2 linked regions of the Variovorax paradoxus genome follow. The protein of the gene in region 1 interacts with the protein of each later gene in a pairwise test. Links are inferred from orthologs where the notes say so. Each region holds a gene or a part of one and is shown on either strand. Other genes may lie near its edges.

What was found.
Region 2: the proteins of gyrB (region 1) and gyrA interact in binary tests that used the Escherichia coli proteins (3 or more experiments, as listed by UniProt). The link is inferred for Variovorax paradoxus from one-to-one orthologs.

The regions. Positions count from the first base shown.
Region 1 is NZ_LR743507.1:536,245-552,396, reverse strand. What follows is about bases 13,017-16,152. They hold gyrB (DNA topoisomerase (ATP-hydrolyzing) subunit B), read right to left. Parts: upstream 15,842-16,152; coding sequence 13,217-15,841; downstream 13,017-13,216. Other genes in these bases: dnaN (DNA polymerase III subunit beta), read right to left, coding at 15,977-16,152. Also shown: AACL56_RS02615 (polyhydroxyalkanoate granule-associated phasin), read left to right, coding at 36-533; AACL56_RS02610 (metallophosphoesterase), read right to left, coding at 584-1,825; AACL56_RS02605 (hypothetical protein), read right to left, coding at 1,989-2,492; AACL56_RS02600 (hypothetical protein), read right to left, coding at 2,594-3,115; AACL56_RS02595 (hypothetical protein), read left to right, coding at 3,425-3,682; AACL56_RS02590 (hypothetical protein), read left to right, coding at 3,667-4,125; AACL56_RS02585 (AAA family ATPase), read right to left, coding at 4,136-6,439; AACL56_RS02580 (AAA family ATPase), read right to left, coding at 6,449-9,733; AACL56_RS02575 (AAA family ATPase), read right to left, coding at 9,730-13,011. UniProt on the Escherichia coli protein: DNA gyrase negatively supercoils closed circular double-stranded DNA in an ATP-dependent manner to maintain chromosomes in an underwound state.
Region 2 is NZ_LR743507.1:2,489,335-2,495,844, forward strand. What follows is about bases 2,952-6,197. They hold gyrA (DNA gyrase subunit A), read right to left. Parts: upstream 5,798-6,197; coding sequence 3,152-5,797; downstream 2,952-3,151. Other genes in these bases: AACL56_RS11250 (DUF2059 domain-containing protein), read right to left, coding at 2,952-3,155; ompA (outer membrane protein OmpA), read left to right, coding at 6,022-6,197. Also shown: AACL56_RS11235 (prephenate dehydrogenase), read right to left, coding at 1-266; pheA (prephenate dehydratase), read right to left, coding at 287-1,411; serC (3-phosphoserine/phosphohydroxythreonine transaminase), read right to left, coding at 1,439-2,506; more of AACL56_RS11250, read right to left, coding at 2,580-2,951; more of ompA, read left to right, coding at 6,198-6,510. UniProt on the Escherichia coli protein: A type II topoisomerase that negatively supercoils closed circular double-stranded (ds) DNA in an ATP-dependent manner to maintain chromosomes in an underwound state.

The sequences.
Region 1 (16,152 bases):
TGGGCCGACTTCGTTCACGACAACCACTGCCTCACATGCTGTTCCCTGCCCCCACCCTCGCCCAGGCCGGCCCACTCGCGCAGTGGTTCGAGCTGGCCCTCAAGACCCAGGAAATGCTGCTGTCCTCTGGCTCGGTGATCCGCATGCGCACGGAGCGCATCGCCCGCGCCGGGCTTGCGCCCAGCGCCGACGATCTCGCGGAATTCCAGCTGATGGGCCAGGAAAAGCTCGCCGCCGCCAGCGAATCCGGCCTGGCGATGGCCAGGCAGTGGCAAAGCAGCCATCTCTCGCTGGCCAACCGCGTGCTGCAGCAATGGCTGCAGAGCACCAGCGCGTTCTTTTCCCTGGCCGGCAGCGTGACGCCCGCGCAGGCGGCCGCGCACAGCGATGCCCTGGTGCAGTCGGCGGCGGGCACCGTGGATGCGGCGAGCCGGTTGCCCGACATCGCGGCGCGCATCGCGAACGACGGCCTCGAGCCGATCCGGGCGGCCGCCACGTCGAACGCGCGCCGGCTGGCCGACCGCGGCGCCTGAACTTCCGGCGGGAAGCAGGAAAGCGGGAAAGCGGGAAAGCGGGACGCGCGTCAGTCCCGCGCCGGAACCAGCGTCAGCAGCGTGATTTCCGATGGCGCACCGAAGCGCTTCGGCGGCCCCCAGTAGCCCGTGCCCCGGCTCACGTAGATCCACATGTCGTGCAGGCGATGCAGTCCCGCCGTGAAAGGCTGCTGCATCGGCACGAACAGGTTCCACGGAAAGAACTGGCCGCCGTGCGTGTGGCCCGACAGCTGCAGCTGGTAGCCTGCAGCGGCCGCCACCGGCGCGCTGCGCGGCTGGTGCGCCAGCAGCACGCGCGTGTGCACCAGCGGCGGGGCGTCGTACAGCGCCAGGTGCGGATCGCTGGCGTGGGCGGCGTCGAAATGGCCCGCGGTGAAGTCGGTCACGCCCGCCAGCACCAGCGCGCTCTCGAACAGCTCCTCGTCGGTCTGCGCGCCGCGCACGTTGCGCGTCTGCAGCACCACGTGCTCGTTGAGCAGCACCTTCAGGCCGAGCCGGCGCAGCTCGTCGATCCAGGCGTGCGCGCCCGCGTAGTACTCGTGGTTGCCGGTGACCACGAAGGTGCCATGCCGCGCGCGCAGCCCGGCCAGCGGCGCGATGTGCTCGCGCAGTTCGGCCACGGTGCCGTCGACGAGGTCGCCGGTGATCGCGATGGCGTCCGCGCCCAGGCGGTTGACCGCGTCGACGATGCGCTGGATGTACGTGTTGCGGATGGTCGGCCCGACGTGGATGTCGCTGAGCTGTGCGATCGTGAAACCCTCGAGTGCCTGCGGCAGCCCGCGGATCGGCACCTCGACGCGTTTCACGCTGGCGGTGCGGCGCGCATTCAGGAAGCCGATGGCCGAGGTGGCGGTGGCCATTGCAAGCACCGCCAGCGCGCTCCAGGGTTTCAGTGCCGCCCACTGCACCTGCACGCCACCGGCGACGCCGGCCAGCCAGGTCAGGCCCAGGGCGGCATCGCGCACCAGCGTCAGCACGAACATCGACGAAAACCAGCCCATGCTGATCAGGCCGATCCATTTCAGTGCGGTGCCCGGCGAGGCGCCGTCGCGGCGCGAGAGGAACGGCAGCGGAATGGTGAACGCCGACACTGCCAGCGCAACCAGCGCCAGCGGCCAGGCGGGCGTGAGCACGGCCAGCGCTGGCACGAGGCGCAGCGCGATGTAGACGTGCAACAGCGCGGTCAGGGCGCTCAAGGGACGGATCGGCATCGGGGCAATGGGTTCGGGCACTGCCCGGGATACGCCATCTGCAAGGCGCGTGCCGTGCATTCAAGGCACGGCAAGGCGTTGGCGTCGCTATTTTTTCTATAGCGCAGCGCGCCCGGATAGCGGGCGTTGCAGCTCAAGGAGGCACCTCGAGTTTACGCCGGCCAAACGTTTGCGCGTGCAACGCCGGTGCCCGGCTGCACCGGCATTCGCAGTCCCGCGGTCGTTACTGCACCGCGCGCGTGCCGGCCGAGGCCATGTCGGTGCCTGCCGGCCAGACGAAAGTCGCCTTGGCCGGGGCGCCCTGCAGCACGTGCAGCGGCTGCTTGAGCACCTGGTTGCCCAGGCGCGCTTCCACCTCGTAGGTGCCCGGGTCGAGGCGGGCGACCATGAACGGGCCGCCCGACGTCACGTTGTCGATCAGCGCGGTGCCGCTGCCGTCGCGCACCGTGACGTGCACGTTCGCCGCGAAGTCGGCGCCCTTGCTGTCCTTGACCGCGAATTCGAGGGTGGCGGGCCAGCGCGGCGAGACCGTCTCCATCAGCTGGGCCTCGTCGCTGCCGATGCCGCCGCTCATGTACTCGATGCCGTGCGACATGTAGATCGGCGGATTCACCGCCGCCTGCGCCGACGAGAACGCGCCAAGCAGGACGGCGCCGCACAACAGCGCGGCCGCCAGGGGCCGCATGCTCGCTGCATCCGGCCTGCGCGATGAAAAACGGGGAGTCATGGTCTGGGTCCTTTCCTGTTCGTCGTGGCGAAGAGCCACGTTGCCACTGTGCGGCGCGTGGCTTAGGAAAGGCTGACCGGCCCCGCCGCGGCCGGGAAGGCTCAGCGCGCGGTGGCCGAGCTCTGCGCCAGCGTCTGCGCCAGCGGCGGTGTCACCGAGGCCATGTCGAAGTTCGACGGCCACACGAACGAGGCGCGCGCCGGCACGCCCGCGATCACCACCAGCGACTGCGTCAGCGTGAGGCCGCCGAGCGTCACGTTCACGTCATAGGCGCCGGGGTTCAGGCGCGCGAGCATGTAGGGCGACCGGGTCTGCACGTCCATCACCAGCTGGCCGGTGTACCGCTGGCGGATTTCCACCGCTGCCTGCGCCGGGAAGCCGCCTTGCTGCGCGCCCTTCCCGTCGCTCACGCCGAGCGCGATGGTGGCTGCCCAGCGGGGCGAGACCATTTCCATGAAGGCGGCCTCGTCGCGCGCGGCGCCGCCGCACATGTATTCGATGCCTTGTGCCACCTGGATGGGCGGGTTCGAGAACGCATGGGCCGAGCCGAAGGCCCCGAGGAAAGCTGCTGTGCCGCTCAAAACCAGCGCGGCCAATGGCCGCCGGAGACGCGAAGGGTTCATTGCTGTGGTGTCCTCGAACTTGCGTGACGTGAAATCCGTCGGGGATTTTGCTTAGCAAGAGTCGGGCTAGATATAGCGTTTACGAGGAACGATCTGCAGAGCGGCGTTGAATGCTATTGTTTTCATAGCTGATGACGTCCGTGTGACGCGCGTCCCGGCTACTTTTCCTCACAACCTTCACATAAACCCTGATGCGCCGTGGTCTGCGGCTTTTTCGGGATGCTTTCCGGCGGCGGGCATGGTGCGCGCCTACAGAGGTGCATGGCGGCGCGGACTATGAATGAACCAACGCAATCAAGGAGCCTGGCCATGACCCTCGAATCGACGATCAACGAATTCAAGAAAGTCGACGCTGCGCGCGCCGACTACCCCGGCGAGCACCTCATGGTGCTCGGCGCGGGCATCCTGCTGCTGCTCGCGGCGGGCCGCAGCCGGTCGTTCCTGGCGCGCATCGCCGTGGGCGCGGCCGGCGGGGCGCTGATCGGGCGCGCGGCCAGCGGCACCGGCGGCGTTGCGAAGCTGGCAGGCGCATTGCAGTCCGGAGGCTGGGCATGGCCGCGCCGCTGAGGAGCCGCGCCGTGCGCGCCGCCGCGGCAACACCCGACCGGCGCTACTGGCCGCTGTGCCTGGCGGTCGCACTGCTGGCGATGTTCATGTTCTACGTGACGCTCCAGGGGCTAGTGCGGGAAAGCGCGGCGCACGCCGCGATGCAGTTCGACCAAGCCGTGGCGGCCGCTCGCCAGACGCCGGTGGCGCCCGACATGCCGCGTTTCGAGCCGATCGCGCCCGCCATGCAGGTGCCTGCAGCCGCGGTCGCCGCCGTTGCTGCCGAGACGCTGTCACCGCCCGCCGTGGTGCACGCCAGGGCGGCCGCACCGGCGGTCGTCGAGGTGACCAAGTGCTTCACGCCGGGCGGCGAAGCCGCCTACTCCGACGGCCCGTGCCCGGAAGGATCGCAGGCCACCAAGCTGCGGTTGCCGCGCGACATGAACGTCGCGGCCAGCCTGTAACGGCGGCTCTTCAGCCGGAGACGGGCCGCACCACCACGGCCGCGTCCGCGATGTCGACCTTGAGCAGCGTGCCGTCCGGCACCTCGCCGAACATCGCGCGTGCCACCGCGGCCACCACCAGCTGCTCGACGGCGCGCTGCAGCGGCCGCGCGCCGTAGGCCGGGCTGAAGCCCTTGTCCGCCACGAAAGCGACGAGCGCGGGCGAGAACGCCAGCCGCACGCCGCGGCGCACCAGCCCCTCGCGCCGGGCGATCGCATCCAGCTCCTGCAATGCGATCGCCTCGATCGCCTCGCGCGTGAGCGGCGCAAAGGGCACCACGCGGTCGATGCGGTTGAAGAACTCCGGCCGGAAGAACTGCCGGATGTCGTGAATGGTGCTGCCGCCGCCGGCGTGGCCGGCGTCCTGGCCGAAGCCCGGTGAGGCGCCGTGGCGCACGCCGAGGTTGGTGGTCATGACGATCACCGTGCTGCGGAAGTCCGTCATGCGCCCGCGGCTGTCGCGCAGCCGGCCCTCGTCGAGCACCGTCAGCAGCAGGTCGAACACCGACGGGTCGGCTTTCTCGATCTCGTCGAGCAGCACCACCGAGAACGGCTGCTGCCGCACGTGTTCCACCAGCTTGCCGGGGCGTGCGCCGGTGCCGATCAGCCGCGCGACCTGGAAAGCGTGCTGGAACTCGCTCATGTCGATGCGGAACAGCGGATCGGCCGCCGCCCCGGTGGCACCGTTCCCGTTCCTGCCCGCCCCGAAGAAGTACTGCGCCAGCGCCTTCGCCGCGGCGGTCTTGCCCACGCCGGTCGGCCCCGCGAACAGCAGCGTGGCGATCGGCTTGGCCGGGTCGTTCAGGCCGGCCTTGAACAGGTAGACCACGTCCTTCAGGTGGCCGACGGCCTCGTCCTGCCCGAACAGCTTCTGCGCGAAGAAGCCGTGCACCTGCGCGTCGTCCAGCGGCTGGTCGTCGCGCAGGAAGGTCTCGGGCAGTCCCGTGCTTTTCGCGAAGTGCACGATGACCGCGGTCTCGGTCACCACGCCCGACTGCGCCGCCATCGCCTCGCGCACGCAGTCGCCGAAGAAGCGCACCGCCTTGCCCGGAAAGCGTTCGTAGCGCACGTAGCGCTGCAGCAGCCGGTAGCCGGTGTCCAGCGCCGGGCGCTCGATCTCGACCGACAGCGCGCCCTGCGCGTGCCCCGCGAACAGCTCCAGCACGCGGCGCGCGCGCAGGCTGTCCATCTCGGGCAGTTGCAGCGTCTCGAAGCAGTCGATGAAGCCGGGCAGCCGCTGGCGCGCGGTTTCCAGCTCGCTCGGATTGGCCTCGCCCACCAGCCGCAGCGTGCCGCGGCGCAACGCCGGCAGCAGGTACGCGGCCATGGACTCTTCGGGGCTCTGCCCGCCGACCTGCAGCAGGTTGACGAAGTCGGTGACCCACAGCAGGCCGTCGGCCATGTCGAGCCATTCGACGGTCCGGTCGCACAGCGCCTGCCATTCGCCGAGGTACTTGGCGCGGCCGATCAGGCGCTCGGCATGGCTGCGCCAGAAGGTCGGCGGCGCATCGCGGCCGGCGGTGAGCCGGTGCGCCTTGCGGATCGCCTCCAGGATCGCCACGCTCTTGCCCACGCCGGGCTCGCCCACCAGCAGGAGGTTGCCGCCGCGCGCCAGCCGGGCGGCGATCTCGTCGACCAGCGCGCCCTGCTCCCACGCCACCTCGGGAAAGACATGAAGGCCGCGCCGCGCGCCGACCTCGGGGAGCCGGTCGGCCACCGCCGAAAGCGCCTCGTAGGTTTCGCGCAGGTGGCGCGGCACCTGCTGCCGGCCGGTGGCGCGGTCGTCGCGCCGCACGTCGATCTGGTCGAGCCACGGCACCGAGGGCATGAGATAGCGCTGCGCCGTCTCGGGCGACAGGCCGTCGAGGCATTCGCGGGTGTAGTGCTCGATCAGCACCGGCAGCTGCGCGTCGTCGTAGTAGTAGAAGCTCTGGTCCAGCCACGGCAGGTAGCACTTGGCGTAGCCGTCTTCCTCGTTCTGGCCGAACACGGCAGCCACGTGGAAATCGGTGGCGCGGGGCTCGGGGAAGTTGCCGCGCTCGGTGCGGTGCGCGAGGCTCACCGACACGTGCACCAGCTTGAGCCGCGCGTCGTCGATGTCGGGCTCGGGAACGTAGCCGTCGCGCTCGCGTTCGCGCTGCAGGGTTTCGGCGAGCGCCGCCTTCACGCGGCGCGCGCTGCGCTCGATCACCTGGTAGTCGGTGCCGAGCAGGATGCCGCAGACGGCGTCGTCGTCGAGTTGCCAGCACACGAGGGGATAGGAAAGCGTCGCCATGCGTGGGTCTCAGTCTTGCGCGGCGCGGGCGTCCCACAGCAGCAGGCGCCAGTCGTCCTCGCTGAGCGGGCCGCTGAACTTGCGCACGCGGCCGGAGCGCAGGTCGCTCAGGCAGCGGTGGTCGCCGGCGCGCGCCGGTTCCAGGCGCAGCCGCACGATCTCGGTGGGCAGGGGCGGCGGCGAAGCATCGGCCCGGTCTTCCATCGGCAGCAGCCGCACCGCCAGCGGCAGCGGCCGGTCGTCGCCCACGTACCAGAGGTGGATGCCGCACTCGCCGCCGAACGCGTCGCGCAGGCCGATGCCTTCGAAGCAGCGCACGCCGTCGCGCGGCGACGGCAGTTCGTGCAGGTCGAGCTGCGCGACCAGCGCGGCATAGTCGGCCCATGCGGTCTTCACGGCCGCCTCGCCCGCGCCGGTCTGCAGCGGCACGATCTCCACGCCGATGCGTTCGATGCCGTGCCGCGCCAGGCTGTCCGCGCGGCGCGCGAGCTGGTCGATCTCGAGCTGCCAGCGCACGGCTTCGGCATCGGCGCCGCGCAGCGGCTGCGAGCCGGCCAGCAGCTGCTCGAACAGCTCATGGATGTCGTGCTGCGCGGCCAGCATGTCGGTCATCGGGCGGCCCATGCAGCGCCAGTCGCGCGCGCGAGGCGGCAGTTGCCTCACCGCGCGCACCGGCGCGGCGCGGCGTTCCGACAGGTCCCAGCTGCGCCGCGCCAGCACTTCGCGCAACGGATCGAGCCGCACCTGCAGCGCGCGCAGCGCCAGCGCCTGGGCGTCGGGCGGCCCGGCATCGAGCTGGCCGCGCAGCCGGTCGTGCAGGGCGTCGGCCGCGGCCGCGAGCCGCTGGTAGTCGGCGGCGGAGCCCGTGTCGCCGGGCAACGCCACCGTGCGCTGCTTCGCGTAGTCGAGCACGGTGGCGCGCGTGGCAAGAGCGCCCTCGCCCGGCACGCCGTCGAAGGCCACGTCGAGCAGCATCGGCTGGCCGCTGTGCGACGCGGCCAGCCGCTGCGCGATCGGCTGCGTGAGCGCGCGCTCGATGCCGCGCTTCAGCGCGCGCGCGCCCAGCGCCTCGTCGTGGCCGAGCCGCGCGAGATGATCGAGCGCCTCGGCCGACACGTTCAGGAAGGTGAGCCGCCGCACGAAGCCGTCGCGCGCCAGCACGCGATCCAGCTGCAGCCGCGCGATGGTTGCGATGTCGTCCGCCGCCAGCGGCGTGAAGCCCACCACCTGGTCGATGCGGTTCAGGAATTCGGGCCGGAAGAAACGCTCCACCGCCTCGCGGTAGGTGTGGGCCACGTCGCCCGCTTGCCGCACGAAGCCGGTGTGGCGGCTGGCCGCGCTCGCGCCGAGGTTCGAGGTGAGCACCACCACGCATTGCGAGAAGTCGGTGGTGCGGCCCATCGCGTCGGTCAGCCGGCCCTCGCCGAGCAACTGCAGCAGCAGGTCGTGCACCGAGGGATGCGCCTTCTCGATCTCGTCGAGCAGCAGCACGCAGGCGCGCCGCTGGCGCACGGCGGCGGTGAGCTGGCCGTCGGGCCGGTGCACGTCGCCGATCAGCCGGCCCGTGGCGTCGCCGTCGACGTACTCGTTCATGTCGAAGCGCACCAGCCCGCCTTCGTCGGCGAACAGGAAATCGGCCAGCAGCTTGGCGGCCTCGCTCTTGCCCACGCCGGTGGGGCCGATGAACAGCAGCGACGACAGCGGCTTGCCCGGCGCGGCAAGGCCCGACTTGACCAGCGCCACCACGTCGACCAGCTGCGCACGCGCCTCGCCCTGGCCGATGAGCCGCGCCGCGAAGTGCGCCGCCGCCTCGGCCGGCGCCAGGCCCACCTGGCGCGAGAACAGCTTCTCGCGGAAGTGGTAGGTGGCCGTGTACGCGGCCAGCACCTCGGCGCGGCCGACCTCGCCGCGCGCATGCCGCACGGCCAGCCGGTCGAGCACGCGGATCGCCGAGCCGGGCAGCACTTCGTCGGCGGCGAAGCGGCGCTCCATCTTCAGCAGTTCGGCCACCGCGCCCGCTTCGATGCGGCACTCGTGCTGCTGCTCGAGTTCGGCGCGGCGCCAGTTGACGATGCGGATGGCGGTGGCGCGCGGCGGCGCCTCCACGCGGATCACGCGGAACAGGTCGGCGAAGCGGCGGTCGCGCTGCTGCACCTTCTGCCAGGCCTCGGGCGTGGCCTCGCCGATCATGGTGAAGGCGCGCTTCTCGAGCAGCGGGCGCAGCACGTCGGCCAGCGTGAGCGTGTTCTGCGAGCTCTTGCCGATCGCCATCAGCGCGACCAGGTTGTCGCAGTAGAGATGGTCGGGCCGCGCGATGCGGAAATCGTCGCGCAGGCGGAACTGAAGGTACTGCAGCAGCACGGCCATGCGGCGCTGCCACTGGCCGATGATGCTCATGCCCGAGATCACGCGCATCGGGTCGAGGTGCCAGATCTTCTGCATCCGCTGGCGGTCGCGGCCGGTCTCGATGTCGATCTGGCGGCGCAGCGCGCCGTGCACCAGCGCCGTCTTGCCGGCGCCGCGCGGGCCGACCAGCACGATCGCGCCGGCACCCCCCTCCGCACCACCGGCGCCTTCGCCGCGGTAGATGGCGCGCCGCAGTTCCTCGACCGCGTCGTCGCGCAGGATCGCCCGTGCGAGCGCGTCGGGGTACAGGTCGTTCAGGTCGACGGCGGCGCGCGCCATTTCGCTCGGGCCGTCGCCGATGCCGTCGTCGCGCATCGCGCTGCGCCGGTCGTGGCCGCTCTCGAACGGAAAGTGCCCTTGCGCGATACGCATCGACAGCTCGAGCTCGCCGAGCTCGTCGTTCGGGGAGGCCAGGTAGCGCTGCGGGTCGAAGGCATCGCCCAGTTCCTTGCGCTGCTCGCGGAACCACGCCTGGATGGCGGCCACCAGCCGCTCGGTGCGCTGCGACTTGTCGAGGTGCGGTTCGCCCAGGTCGGCCACCAGCGCGTCGAGCTGCGGCAGGCAGGCGTAGCGCCGGCCGGCCACGCTGAAGTGCGCGGCGGCGAACGCGCCCTCGACCCAGCGCCGGCCGCTGTCGAAGCCCAGCGGCACGAGTTCGAAGCGCAGCTCCGGCGAAAAGCTCAGCCACAGGCGCTCGTCGAGCGTGTCGCGAGAACTGCGCGTGCCCTGGAAATGGCGCACCACCGCCTGGCGCAGCTTGTTCAGCGCCAGCTCGTAGCGCACGGCCGTCGCCTCGATCTCCGGCAGGAACAGGCAGCGCAGGCGGAAGCCCGCCTCCTTGCGGTGCGTGACGAAGACCGGAACGCGCAGGCTGCCCTGGCCGCTCACTGGTCCTCCTCCCCGAGCAGCATGCGGTCCATGAGCGCGTTGAAGTGGTTGTCGAGCACGCGCTTCCATGCGGGTGCGTCGGGAAATTCCGAATGCCAGTCGGCCTGCGGCGCGCCCAGCAGTCCCTGCTTCAGCACCCGGTGCACGGGACGGCTGTCGAAGAAATGCTGGCGATGCACGTTGGTGGGCGTGGCGAAGGCCGCGAGCGTCTTGTTGAGCACGGAAACCCAGGCGTCGGACTTGCGGTCGCCTTCCCAGATGCGCCACATGCCGCTTTCGCCGCGGAAGTAGTCGAACACCGCCGGGCCCCTGAGTTCGATCTCGAAACCGACGACCAGGCTCTTGCGGCCCGAGGCCTGCGGCCACGGAAACTTGAGGTACTGGCTGGGCGGTGCTTCTTCTTCCCTCGCGTCGTGCTTTGCGTCCTGCTTCGCGTCTTCTCGACGGTCGTCCGGCTTGCCCTCGCGTTTCCGCTCGGCCGCCGCCTGCTGCAACTCGGCCGCGCGCGCGGAGGGCTTCTGGGGCTCGTCGCCCAGCCGCACCACCTGCGAGCGCACCTCGAAGCCGGCGAGTGCGGCGGCCTCGGTCCACGCGGCATGCAGCGTGGCGGCCAGCGCCGGCGAGGCGTAGAGACCGACCGTGCAGACGCTGCTGTCCGGCCGCACCGCGTGGAAGGCGCGCTGCTTGAAGCCGGTGAAGCGCGTGCGCCACGCGGCCAGGTCGGGCGGCGCGTCGGCTTCGCCGACCAGCGCCAGCAGCGCCTGGCCTTCCAGCTCGATGATCTCCGCGAACAGGCCCTGCGCCTGCTGTTGCACGGCAGCGAGCTCGCGCGCGCGGGCGGCGTGCTCGGTGCCGTCCCAGTGCGGCAGGTGCGGTGCGCGGCGGCGCCGGTTCTCGTGGCGTCGGCGTTCGTGGTCGAGGCGGAACAGCTGGTTCACCAGGGTCACGTAGAGCGGTCCTTCGGTCACGCGCTGCCAGTGGCGGCGGGCCTCGGCCAGTGCGTCGGCGGCGAGCAGCGGCGTGTTGTCGACGGGACGCTGCAGCAGCTCGGTGCGCACCTCGAATGCGCGCGCGCCGCCCGGGCCGGGACAGACCTTCACCGACAGCGGCGTCACGTAGGCATGCGGCGACAGCGCATGCGCCAGCGGCAGCAGCAGTTCGCGGCGCAGCACGCGCTGCACGTCGCGCGCCCCGTAGCGCGCATCGCCGGGCAGCGTGGCCAGGTGCGCGGACACGCCGGCGTCGAGCGCGAGTTCGGCGTTGCGCTCGAGCAGGCCTTCGCGCTGGCGCATCAACGCCATCTCGCGCTCGAAGATCGGCGCACGCTCGGCGGCCGACAGCGCGGCGAACGGCACGATGTGGTCGATGCGGTTGAAGAGTTCGGGGCGGAAGGCCTGCTGCACCGCCTGCTCGAAATGGCTGCGCGGATCGCCGCGCTGCGCGCCCAGGCCCATCGGCGTGCGCTGCATCACCTCGGCGCCGAGGTTCGAGGTCATCACCACGAAGCTGCCGCAGAAGTTGGCTGTGAGCCCGTCGCCGCCGGTCAGCCGGCCTTCGCCGAGCACCTGCAGCAGCAGGTCGAAGAAGCTCGGGTGCGCCTTCTCGAGCTCGTCGAACAGCACCACCGAAAACGGCTGGCGCCGCACCGCGCCGACCAGCACGCCTTCGTCGCCGCCCAGGTCGCCGAGCAGGCGCAGCACCGCCACCGGGTCGGCGTACTCGCTCATGTCGATGCGGATCATGCGGCGCGCGTCGCCGAACATGAACTCGGCCAGGGCCTTGGCCGTCTCGGTCTTGCCCACGCCCGTGGGCCCGATCAGCAGCATCGACGCGATCGGCTTGCCGCTGCGCGCCAGGCCGGCCTTGGTGGCGACCAGCAGGTTGGTCACCACCGAGAGCGCATCGGGCTGGCCGAACAGGCGGCGCCGGAAGAAACCGTCGACCTCCTCGAGCGACAGCGGCAGCCGCGCGTCGAGCATGCGGCGCGGCATGCCGGTCTCGGCGCAGAAGGCGGCCAGCGCTTCGTCGCGGCCGATGTCGGCGCCCTGCCCTCCGCGGTCACCGCGATGGCCTCGCGCGTGCAGGATCAGTTCCTCGAAGAAGCGGATGCCCTTGCCCGGAAAGCCCGAGTAGGGCGAGAAACGGCGCTGCAGCGCGATCAGTTCGGACACCGCCTCGGGCGACACCGCCACGCGGTGCGCGGCGGCCAGCGCGGCCACCGCGGCGAGCATCGTGCGCTCCTGCTCCGCCTCGGGCAGTTCGGGCAGGCGAACCACCTGGAAGAGTGCCGAGAAGCCGGGACTGCGCAGGTCGATCAGCGAGAGCTCGGCGGGCGTGGCCTCGGCCAGCAGCATCAGCTGCCCGCGCGCCAGCGGCTCGCGCAGCGCGTCGCCGAGGCTGATGCTGTTGCCCTCGTACTGGCCCACCTCGAACAGCTCCGACAGGTGGCCCACGTAGAGCGCGACGTTGCGTTCGGCCAGCTCGCGGCACAGCCCGCTCAGCGCGTGCTGCCAGCTGCCGTCGCGCGTGAGGCCCTGGATGAGCCGCGCCGCGCTGGTTTCCCACGGTGTGCCACCGGCGCGGTCGCGGCGCTCGCGCGCGTACTGGTGCACCAGCGCCGTCTTGCCGCTGCCTTCGGCGCCGACGACCAGCACGCTGCGCGCGAAACGCCCTTCCGCCGCGCGCGCCATGGCCTTCAGCGGCTCGTCCAACTCGACGGCCGTGCGCGCGCTCGCGCTCATCTCGTTGGCCACCGCGGGCAGCAGCGGTTCGGCGCGTTCGTTCTTCAGCCGGCGCAAGGTCTCGGCGCTGTGGAACACCACGTCGAGCGGCAGCTGCGTCAGCTCGACCTGCTCGAACCATTGCGCGGCCACCTGCCGCCGCACGTCGGCCTGCCGCCCGGTGCGCCGGTGCTCGAGCACGACCGCCTCGATCACCGCCTCGCGCAGTCGCTCCGGCTCGGCGAGCGTGACGATGCCCAGCGCCGGAACGCAACCGATGCAGGGTGTGTTGGCCGGGCCGCTGGAAAGAAACGCGACATGGCGGACGCGGCGCGGCGGATGCAGCAACGGGTTGCTGCCGCCGGGAATGTCGATGTCGATCTCGTGCCGCTCGAAGACCGGCGGGTCGTTGATCTGCACCGCCTCGAGATAGCGCCCCTTGTCGACCAGGTGCGACTGCACCGCCTGCGCCATGCGCCGCGCCATCGCCTGCGCGCTGCTGCCGAGCCATGCCATCGCGGGGAAGGCCAGCGGCGTGACGACGGTCTCGCCGGACACGGTGGTCAGTTCGAAGAAGGCGAAGCTGGAGGGAATGGGAGAGGTCCTGTGCGCAGACGAAATTGGCGCAGATTCTGCCTCACGGCCTTGACGGTCCGAAGGCGCGGTGGCGCTTTGGACGCACAAGGCAAAACGCCCGGCGGGGCCGGGCGTTTCGAATGAATGCGAAGGTTCGCGGAAGCGGACCGAGCGGCCGGCGGACGGACTACACGTCGATGTTCGCCGCGCGCAGCGCGTTCTGCTCGATGAACTCGCGGCGCGGCTCCACCTCGTCGCCCATCAGCATCGTGAACACGCGGTCGGCTTCGATCGCGTCGTCGATCTGCACGCGCAGCAGGCGCCGCACGTTCGGGTCCATGGTGGTTTCCCACAGCTGTTCGGGGTTCATCTCGCCCAGGCCCTTGTAGCGCTGGCGCGAGGTGGCGCGTTCGGCTTCGCCGATCAGCCACTTCATGGCCTGGCGGAAGTCGTCGACCTTCTCTTCCTTGGCGCGTTCGCCCTCGCCGCGCTTGACCAGCGCGCCTTCGGTGCTCAGCAGCCCGCGGAAGGTGTTGGCGGCTTCGGCCAGGGCCGCGTAGTCGGCGCCGTGCACGAAGTCCTGCGTGAGCACGCTGCTCTTGATGTTGCCGTGATGGCGGCGGCTGATGCGCAGCAGCGGCTTGTCGGTGCGGGCGTCGAACTCGCTGCTCACCTCGGCGGGCACGCCGGTCGTGTTGAGCTCGCGCAGCTTGGCCTGCAGCGCCACGGCCGATGCCTCGGCGGCCGGGGTGGTGTCGAGGTCGAGCGCCACGCCGTCGGCGATGGCGCGCAGCGCCTCGGCGTCCATGAAGTTGCGCAGGCGCGCGATGACGGCCTCGGCCACCTGGTGCTTGCGCGCCAGCTCGGCCAGGGTGTCGCCGGCGAGCGTGGTCGAGCCGGCGCCGCCGGTCTCGATGCGTGCATCCTTCAGCGCCACCTTGAGCAGGAAGGCGTCGAGCGCGGGACCGTCCTTCAGGTATTGCTCTTCCTTGCCGACCTTCACCTTGTACAGCGGCGGCTGCGCGATGTAGATGTGGCCGCGCTCGACCAGCTCGGGCATCTGGCGGTAGAAGAACGTGAGCAGCAGCGTGCGGATGTGGGCGCCGTCGACGTCGGCGTCGGTCATGATGATGATGCGGTGGTAGCGCAGCTTGGCGACGTTGAAGTCGTCCGCGCCGCCGCCCGCCGTGCTCGCGCCGGCGCGGCCGATGCCGGTGCCCAGGGCGGTGATCATGGTCAGGATTTCGTTGCTGGTCAGCAGCTTCTCGTAGCGCGCCTTCTCGACGTTCAGGATCTTGCCGCGCAGCGGCAGGATGGCCTGGAACTTCCGGTCGCGGCCCTGCTTGGCGGAGCCGCCGGCGGAGTCGCCCTCCACCAGGTAGACCTCGCACAGTGCCGGGTCCTTCTCCTGGCAGTCGGCGAGCTTGCCGGGCAGGCCCATGCCGTCGAGCACGCCCTTGCGGCGCGTCATCTCGCGGGCCTTGCGGGCCGCTTCGCGGGCGCGGGCCGCCTCGATGATCTTGCCGCAGATGATCTTGGCGTCGTTCGGGCGCTCCTGCAGGTAGTCGGTCAGCAGGCGGCCGACGATGTCTTCCACCGGCGCTCGCACTTCGCTGGAGACCAGCTTGTCCTTGGTCTGGCTCGAGAACTTGGGCTCCGGCACCTTCACGCTCAGCACGCAGCACAGGCCTTCGCGCATGTCGTCGCCCGAGACCTCGACCTTGGCCTTCTTGGCCAGTTCGTTCTCTTCGATGTACTTGTTGATGACGCGCGTCATCGCGGCGCGCAGCCCGGTGAGGTGGGTGCCGCCGTCACGCTGCGGGATGTTGTTGGTGAAGCACAGCACCTGCTCGTTGTAGCCGCTGTTCCACTGCATCGCCACTTCGACGCCGATGTGCGTTCCCGGAATGCCGCCGTAGGTGTCGGCCGGGCGTTCGCCTTCGGCGTAGAACGAGTTCGGGTGCAGGACGGTCTTGCCCTTGTTGATGAACTCCACGAAGCCGCGCACGCCGCCGGCACCGGAGAAGTCGTCTTCCTTGCCGGTGCGCTCGTCCTTCAGGCGGATGCGCACGCCGTTGTTCAGGAAGCTCAGTTCGCGCAGGCGCTTGCTGAGGATCTCGTAGTGGAAGTCCGAGTTCTCCTTGAAGATCTCGGTGTCCGGCAGGAAGTGCACCTCGGTGCCGCGCTTGTCGGTGTCGCCGATGATCTTCATGGGCGACACCTCGACGCCCTGCACCGTCTCGAGCAGGCGGTCCTGGACGAAGCCGCGGCTGAACTGCAGTTCGTGGATCTTGCCTTCGCGGCGAACCACCAGGCGCAACATGACGCTCAGCGCGTTCACGCAGGACACGCCCACGCCGTGCAGGCCGCCCGACACCTTGTAGCTGTTCTGGTTGAACTTGCCGCCGGCGTGCAGTTCGGTCAGCGCGATTTCCGCGGCCGAGCGCTTGGGCTCGTGCTTGTCGTCCATCTTCACGCCGGTGGGAATGCCGCGGCCGTTGTCGGTGACGCTGATGGAGTTGTCGGTGTGGATGGTCACCACGATGTCGTCGCAGTGGCCCGCGAGCGCCTCGTCGATGGAGTTGTCCACGACCTCGAACACCAGGTGATGCAGGCCCGTGCCGTCGGAGGTGTCGCCGATGTACATCCCCGGGCGCTTGCGCACGGCTTCAAGCCCTTCGAGGATCGTGATCGAGCCTTCGCCGTAGCTGGTGTCGGCGGCGGCGATGACCTCGGGCGGCACGACCTGGACCTCCGGGGTGTAGACCGGCTCGGTGTGCGGGACTTCAGGCTTGTTTTCTTCAGCACTCATTCGGATATTCCTCTGTCTCTCACGCCGTCGGCGTGATTTTTCGGGCTCTCAAGAACTCGTTTCACCGCCTCTTGAAAGCGCAAACCCGCGGAGGGCCGCGGGTCGTGTGCGCAAGGCGCTGTGTTGTCTGACTCGTCAGATCCGCATCGGCATGACGACGTACTTGAAGGATGCGTTCTCGGGAATGGTCAGCAGCGCCGAGCTGTTGGAGTCGGCCAGGTCGAGCTTGACCATGTCTTGGTCCATGTTCGAGAGCGCGTCGATCAGGTAGGTCACGTTGAAGCCGATCTCGATGGAGTCGCCACCGTAGT
Region 2 (6,510 bases), 2.0 Mb from region 1 along the record:
TCGGCCGAAATGCCGTGGCGGATGGCCTTGAACGTGGCTTCCGATGCGGCCACCGGCACGGCCAGCAGCACGATGTCGGCGCCCGAGACCGCCAGCAGCGCCGAAGGCGCCGCCACGTCGATCACGCCGAGCTGCCGCGCCCGTTCGGTGGTGGAGGGCGACTTGCTGTAGCCCACCACCCGTTTCACCAGCTTCGCGCGCTTCAGTGCGAGCGCGAACGAGCCGCCCATCAGGCCGCAGCCGATCAGTCCCAGTTGTTCGAACATGCTGTGCGTCTGCCTGCTGCTCAGGCCTTGACCGGGTAGGCGCCGAGCACCTTGTAGAACGCGCACAGGCCGCGCAGTTCGGCCAGGGCCGCGGCCACGTTGGGCTGCGAAGGATGGCCGTCGAGGTCGATGTAGAAGTAGTACTCCCACTGGCCGGTACGCGCAGGACGCGACTCGAAGCGCGTCATCGACACATTGTTGACCTTCAGCGGCACCAGCAGGTCGTGCACCGCGCCGGGACGGTTCGGCACCGAGACGATCAGGCTGGTGCAGTCGCGGCCCGAGGCCGGCGGCATGGCGAGCGTCTGCGGCAGGCAGATCACGGAGAAGCGGGTGCGGTTGTACGAGTCGTCCTGGATGGCATGCGCCACGATGTGCAGGCCGAAACGGGTGGCGGCGCGTTCGCCGGCCAGCGCGGCCCACGCGGGGTTGGTGGCCGCGAGGCGGGCGCCTTCTGCATTGCTCGACACGGCGCGCCGCTCGGCGTTGGGCAGGTGCTTGGACAGCCAGGTCTGGCACTGCGCCAGCGCCTGCGGGTGCGCCAGCACGGCCTCGATGCCTTCGAGCGAATTGCTGCTTCGCAGCAGGTGGTGGCGAACCAGCAGGCTGACCTCGCCGACCACATGGGTGGGCGAGTGCAGGAACAGGTCGAGCGAGCGGGTGACGACGCCTTCGGTCGAGTTCTCGACGCCGACCACGCCGTACTGGGCGCTGCCCGCCGCGGTGGCATGGAACACCTCGTCGAAGCTCGCGCAGTAGATCAGGTCCGCGGCGCCGCCGAAGTACTCGATCGCTGCCTGTTCGCAGAAGGTGCCTTCGGGGCCGAGAACGGCCACACGCTGGGGCGACTCGAGCGCCAGGCAGGCCGACATGATCTCGCGCCAGATGGCCGCGACGTGGAGGTCCTTGAGCGGACCGCCGTTCGTCTTCTGCATCTTGTCGATGACTTGTGCCACGCGGTCGGGGCGGAAGAACGGCGTGCCCTCGCGCTTCTTGACCTCGCCGACCAGCTCGGCCACGTGGGCGCGCTCGTTGAGCAGGCTGAGCAGTCGCTGGTCGAGCGAGTCGATCTGCACGCGCAGATCGGCCAGGCTCTCGGAATTGTCAGAAGAAGAGGAGGGTGGTGTGGAATCGGAGGCGGTCATCGGTGCGAGCAGCGGCTGGGCATGCGCCTAGGCATGCGATCGCTCGAATTCTCGCATGTAGGACACGAGGGCCTGCACCCCTTCCAGCGGCATGGCGTTGTAAATGCTGGCACGCATGCCGCCGACCGACTTGTGGCCCTTGAGCTGCAGCAGCCCGGTTTCGCGCGCACCCGCCAGGAAGGCCTCGTTGCGGCCTTCGTCGGCCAGGAAGAACGGCACGTTCATGCGCGAGCGGCAGCTCGCATCGATGCGGTTGGCGTAGAAGTCGGAACTGTCGATGAATTCGTACAGCAGCTTAGCCTTGGCGATGTTGCGCTGCTCCATGGCTGCCACGCCCGTGAGATCGCCTTCCCGCTGCTGCAGCAGCCACTGGAAGGTGAGTCCGGCCATGTAGATGCCCCACGTCGGCGGGGTGTTGTACATGGAATGGTTGTCGGCCACGGTCTTGTAGTTGAACGCGCTCGGGCAGATCTCGAGCGCGCGGCCCAGCAGGTCGTCGCGCACGACGACGATGGTCAGGCCTGCAGGGCCGAGATTCTTCTGGGCGCCGCCAAAGGCCAGGCCCACGCGGCTCCAGTCGACGCTGCGCGAGGCGACGTGCGAGGAGAAATCGATGACCAGCGGCACGTCGCTGCCGAGCGCGGCCAGGTCGGGCAACTGATGAAACTCGATGCCGTTGATGGTCTCGTTGGTGCATACGTGCACGTACGACGCATCCTTGGCGAGTTGCCAGCTGGCGGGGTCGGGAAGCTTGGTGTGCTGGTCGTCGGCGTTGCTCGCGGCCACGCGCGCCGTGCAGTAGCGTTGGGCTTCCTTGTGCGACTTGATGCTCCAGCTGCCGGTGATGACGAAGTCGGCGGCTTGCCCGCGCGACAGGTTCAACGGCACGATGGCGTTCTCGCCCAGTCCGCCGCCCTGCATGAACAGGACGTGAAAGTGAGAGGGAATGGCCAGCAGCGTTCGGATGTCGGCTTCGGCCTGGGTGCAGATCGCACCGAATTCCTTGCCGCGGTGGCTCATTTCCATCACGCTCATGCCGCTGCCCTGCCAGTCGAGCATTTCGGCGGCGGCGCGTTGCAGCACCGCCTCCGGCATGGCAGCCGGACCGGCCGAGAAGTTGTAAGGGCGCTTGCCGGCCGGCGTCTGCTGCTGCTGGGTCACGTTGGTCTTACTTCTTGGCTGGAGCCTTGGCGGGAGCCTTGCCTGCAGGGGCTTCGGTGGGAGCACCCAGGGCCTTGGCGACGTTCTCGTCGAGCGCGCGCATCTTGGGCTCGATGGTGCCGCGGGTTTCCGACACGAGCTTCTCGGTCAGTGCGGTCTGCATCTTCGGGTTCAGGTCCTGGTATTTCTTGCTCAGGGGCGAGTTGATCCAGGCGAGCAGCTGCTTGAGCTCGTCTTCGCTGAAGTTCTGCTCGAGCAGCGGGCTCAGGGCACCGGGAGCCAGTTGAACGGCCTTGTCGCGGACGATCGGATAGGCGTCGTCGAAGTACTTCTTCAGCTCTGCATCGGCTGCCTTGGCGGCCGATTCACGCTTGGCTTCGGGAACCTGCGTCTGCAGGTACTGCGAACCCGCCTGTGCGATCGGAGCGCTCGATTGCTCGACCAGACCGCGCGCCAGCGATTCGATGCCGGGGCGCTGGATGTCGATGAACTGCTTGATGAGCGCGGCCTTGTCCTGGGCCATTGCGGCCATCGAACTGCCAGCCAGGGCGACCGTCAGAAGTGCGAGTTTGATTTTTTTCACTGAGGATTCTCCGTTGAAGATGAGGATGCATCGTCCGCGTCCGGCTCGGATTCGCCGTTCGCGTCATTTTCGACAATGCGTTGAAGACCGCTGAGTTTGGCGCCTTCGTCGAGACCGATAAGCGTAACGCCTTGCGTTGCGCGGCCCAGTTCGCGAATTTCGGCAACCCGGGTGCGCACCAGCACACCCTTGTCAGTGATGAGCATGATCTCATCATCGGCATGAACGAGAGTGGCAGCCACGACCTTGCCGTTGCGTTCACTCTGTTGGATCGCGATCATGCCCTTGGTTCCGCGGCCATGGCGCGTGTATTCGGTAATGCTTGTGCGCTTTCCGTAACCATTTTCCGTGGCGGTGAGCACGCTCTGCTGCTCGTCTTCGGCCACCAGCATGGCGATGACGCCCTGTCCCGGGTCGAGCGACATGCCGCGCACGCCGCGGGCATTCCGGCCCAGCGGACGGACATCCTCCTCGTCGAAACGCACGGCCTTGCCACCGTCGCTGAACAGCATCACGTCATGCTTGCCGTCTGTCAGCGCCGCGCCGATCAGGTAGTCGCCCTCGTCGAGGTTCACGGCGATGATGCCGCCCTTGCGAGGGTTGCTGAACTCGTCGAGCGCAGTCTTCTTCACTGTGCCCATCGAGGTTGCCATGAACACGTACTGGTCCGCCGGGAAATTGCGCTTCTCGCCGGTCAGTGCAAGCACGACGTTGATCTTCTCGCCTTCCTGCAGCGGAAACATGTTGACGATGGGGCGCCCGCGCGATCCGCGCGAACCCGCCGGCACTTCCCACACCTTGAGCCAGTAGAGCCGGCCGCGGTTGGAGAAGCACAGGATGTAGTCGTGCGTGTTGGCGATGAAGAGCTGGTCGATCCAGTCGTCGTCCTTGGTGGCCGTGGCCTGCTTGCCGCGGCCGCCGCGCTTCTGTGCGCGGTATTCGCCCAGCGGCTGGCTCTTGATGTAGCCACTGTGCGAGAGCGTCACCACCATGTCGGTGGGCGTGATCAGGTCTTCGGTGGAGAGGTCGTAGGCGCTGTGCTCGACCTGGCTGCGGCGAGCCCCGATCTTCGACTGGCCGAACTCCTGCTTGATGGTGCCGAGCTCTTCGCCAATGATGGTCGAGACGCGTTCGGGCTTGGCGAGGATGTCGAGCAGGTCGTCGATCTCTGCCATGACATCCTTGTATTCGGCAACGATTTTGTCCTGCTCAAGGCCGGTCAGGCGCTGCAGACGCATCTGCAGGATTTCCTGGGCCTGCGTATCCGAGAGGCGGTAGAGTCCGTCGCCGCCCATGCCGAACTCGCGCTCCAGGCCTTCGGGACGGTAGTCGTCGGCGTTGACCACGCCGCCATCGGCGCGCGAACGCGTGAGCATCTCGCGCACCAGTTTGCTGTCCCAGGCGCGCGTCATGAGCTCGGCCTTGGCCACCGGCGGCGTCGGCGATTCGCGGATGATGCGAATGAACTCGTCGATGTTGGCGAGCGCCACCGCCAGGCCTTCGAGCACGTGGCCGCGTTCGCGGGCCTTGCGCAGCGTGAAGACGGTGCGGCGCGTGACCACTTCACGGCGATGCTGGAGAAAGACCTCGATCAGGTCCTTCAGATTGCACAGCTTCGGCTGGCCGTCGACCAGCGCCACCATGTTGATGCCGAAGGTGTCCTGCAGCTGCGTCTGCTTGTAGAGGTTGTTGAGCACGACCTCGGGCACTTCGCCGCGCTTGAGCTCGATGACCAGGCGCATGCCCGACTTGTCGGACTCGTCCTGGATGTGGCTGATGCCTTCGATCTTCTTCTCGTGCACCAGTTCGGCCATGCGCTCCTGCAACGTCTTCTTGTTGACCTGGTAGGGGAGCTCGTCGACGATGATCGCCTGGCGCTGGCCGCGGTCGATGTCTTCGAAGTGGCACTTGGCGCGCATCACCACCTTGCCGCGGCCGGTGCGGTAGCCGTCCTTCACGCCGTTGATGCCGTAGATGATGCCGGCGGTGGGGAAGTCGGGCGCGGGCACGATTTCCATCAGTTCGTCGATGCTGGCCTGCGGATTGCGCAGCAGGTGCAGGCAGGCATCGACCACTTCGTTCAGGTTGTGCGGCGGGATATTGGTGGCCATGCCGACCGCAATACCGCCGGAGCCATTGACCAGCAAATTCGGAAGCTGGCTCGGCAACACCTTCGGCTCTTTTTCGGAGCCGTCGTAATTGTCCTGAAAGTCGACAGTTTCCTTGTCGATATCAGCCAGCATTTCGTGAGCAATTTTCGCCAGCCGGATTTCCGTATAACGCATTGCGGCCGCGTTGTCTCCATCGACAGACCCGAAGTTGCCCTGGCCGTCCACCAGCATGTGGCGCATCGAGAAGTCCTGAGCCAGCCGCACAATCGTGTCGTAGACCGACTGGTCGCCGTGCGGATGGTATTTACCGATGACGTCGCCGACGATACGGGCCGACTTCTTGTAGGGCCGGTTCCAGTCGTTGTTGAGCTCGTGCATCGCGTAGAGCACCCGGCGGTGCACCGGCTTGAGGCCGTCGCGGGCATCGGGAAGCGCTCGGCCCACGATCACGCTCATGGCGTAATCGAGATAGCTGCTGCGCATTTCCTCTTCGAGACTGATGGGCAGGGTTTCTTTTGCGAAGGACGTCATGAGCAAGGGGCTGGCGGCAGGAACCTTAAATTTTACGCTGTGAGGGGTGTCGCACCGCCGCAACACAAGGCGTCTATTCCGCCTCCGTCCTACGTTTCCGGGGCGCCCGGCGGCCTGTTTGCCAAAGACCCTATGGCACAATCGCCTCAACGTTTTGGGTGGTGGTCACTTAAAGCGTCCTTGATTCGCAGCGCGGCTGCGGCTTTTTCCCCAAGAGGAGAACCATGAAGAAACTGAATAAAGTGGCGATGATGTTTGCAGTCGCTGCGCTCGCCACTGCCGCCGGCGCGCAGACCCGTGTCACCGCTGCGGACGGCGGTCCTACGATCGACAACTGGCAAAACGGCACCGGCGAACTGGTCTGGAAGAACGGCACGAACGAACTGTGCTGGCGCGATGCCAACTGGACGCCTGCTACGGCTGCCGCTGGTTGCGACGGTGCTCTGGTTCCTGCTGCTCCGGCTGCTGCTGCTCCGACCCCTGCTGCTCCGGCTGCCCCGGCTGCACCGCAAGTCGCTGCCAACAAGGTGACCTTCGCTGCCGACGCCTTCTTCGACTTCGACAAGTCGGTTCTGAAGCCCGAAGGTCGCGCCAAGCTGACCGACCTCGTCGAGAAGATTCGTGGTGTGAACCTCGAAGTCATCATCGCTGTGGGCCACACCGACTCGATCGGTACCGACGCCTACAACCAGCGTCTGTCGGTGCGTCGCGCC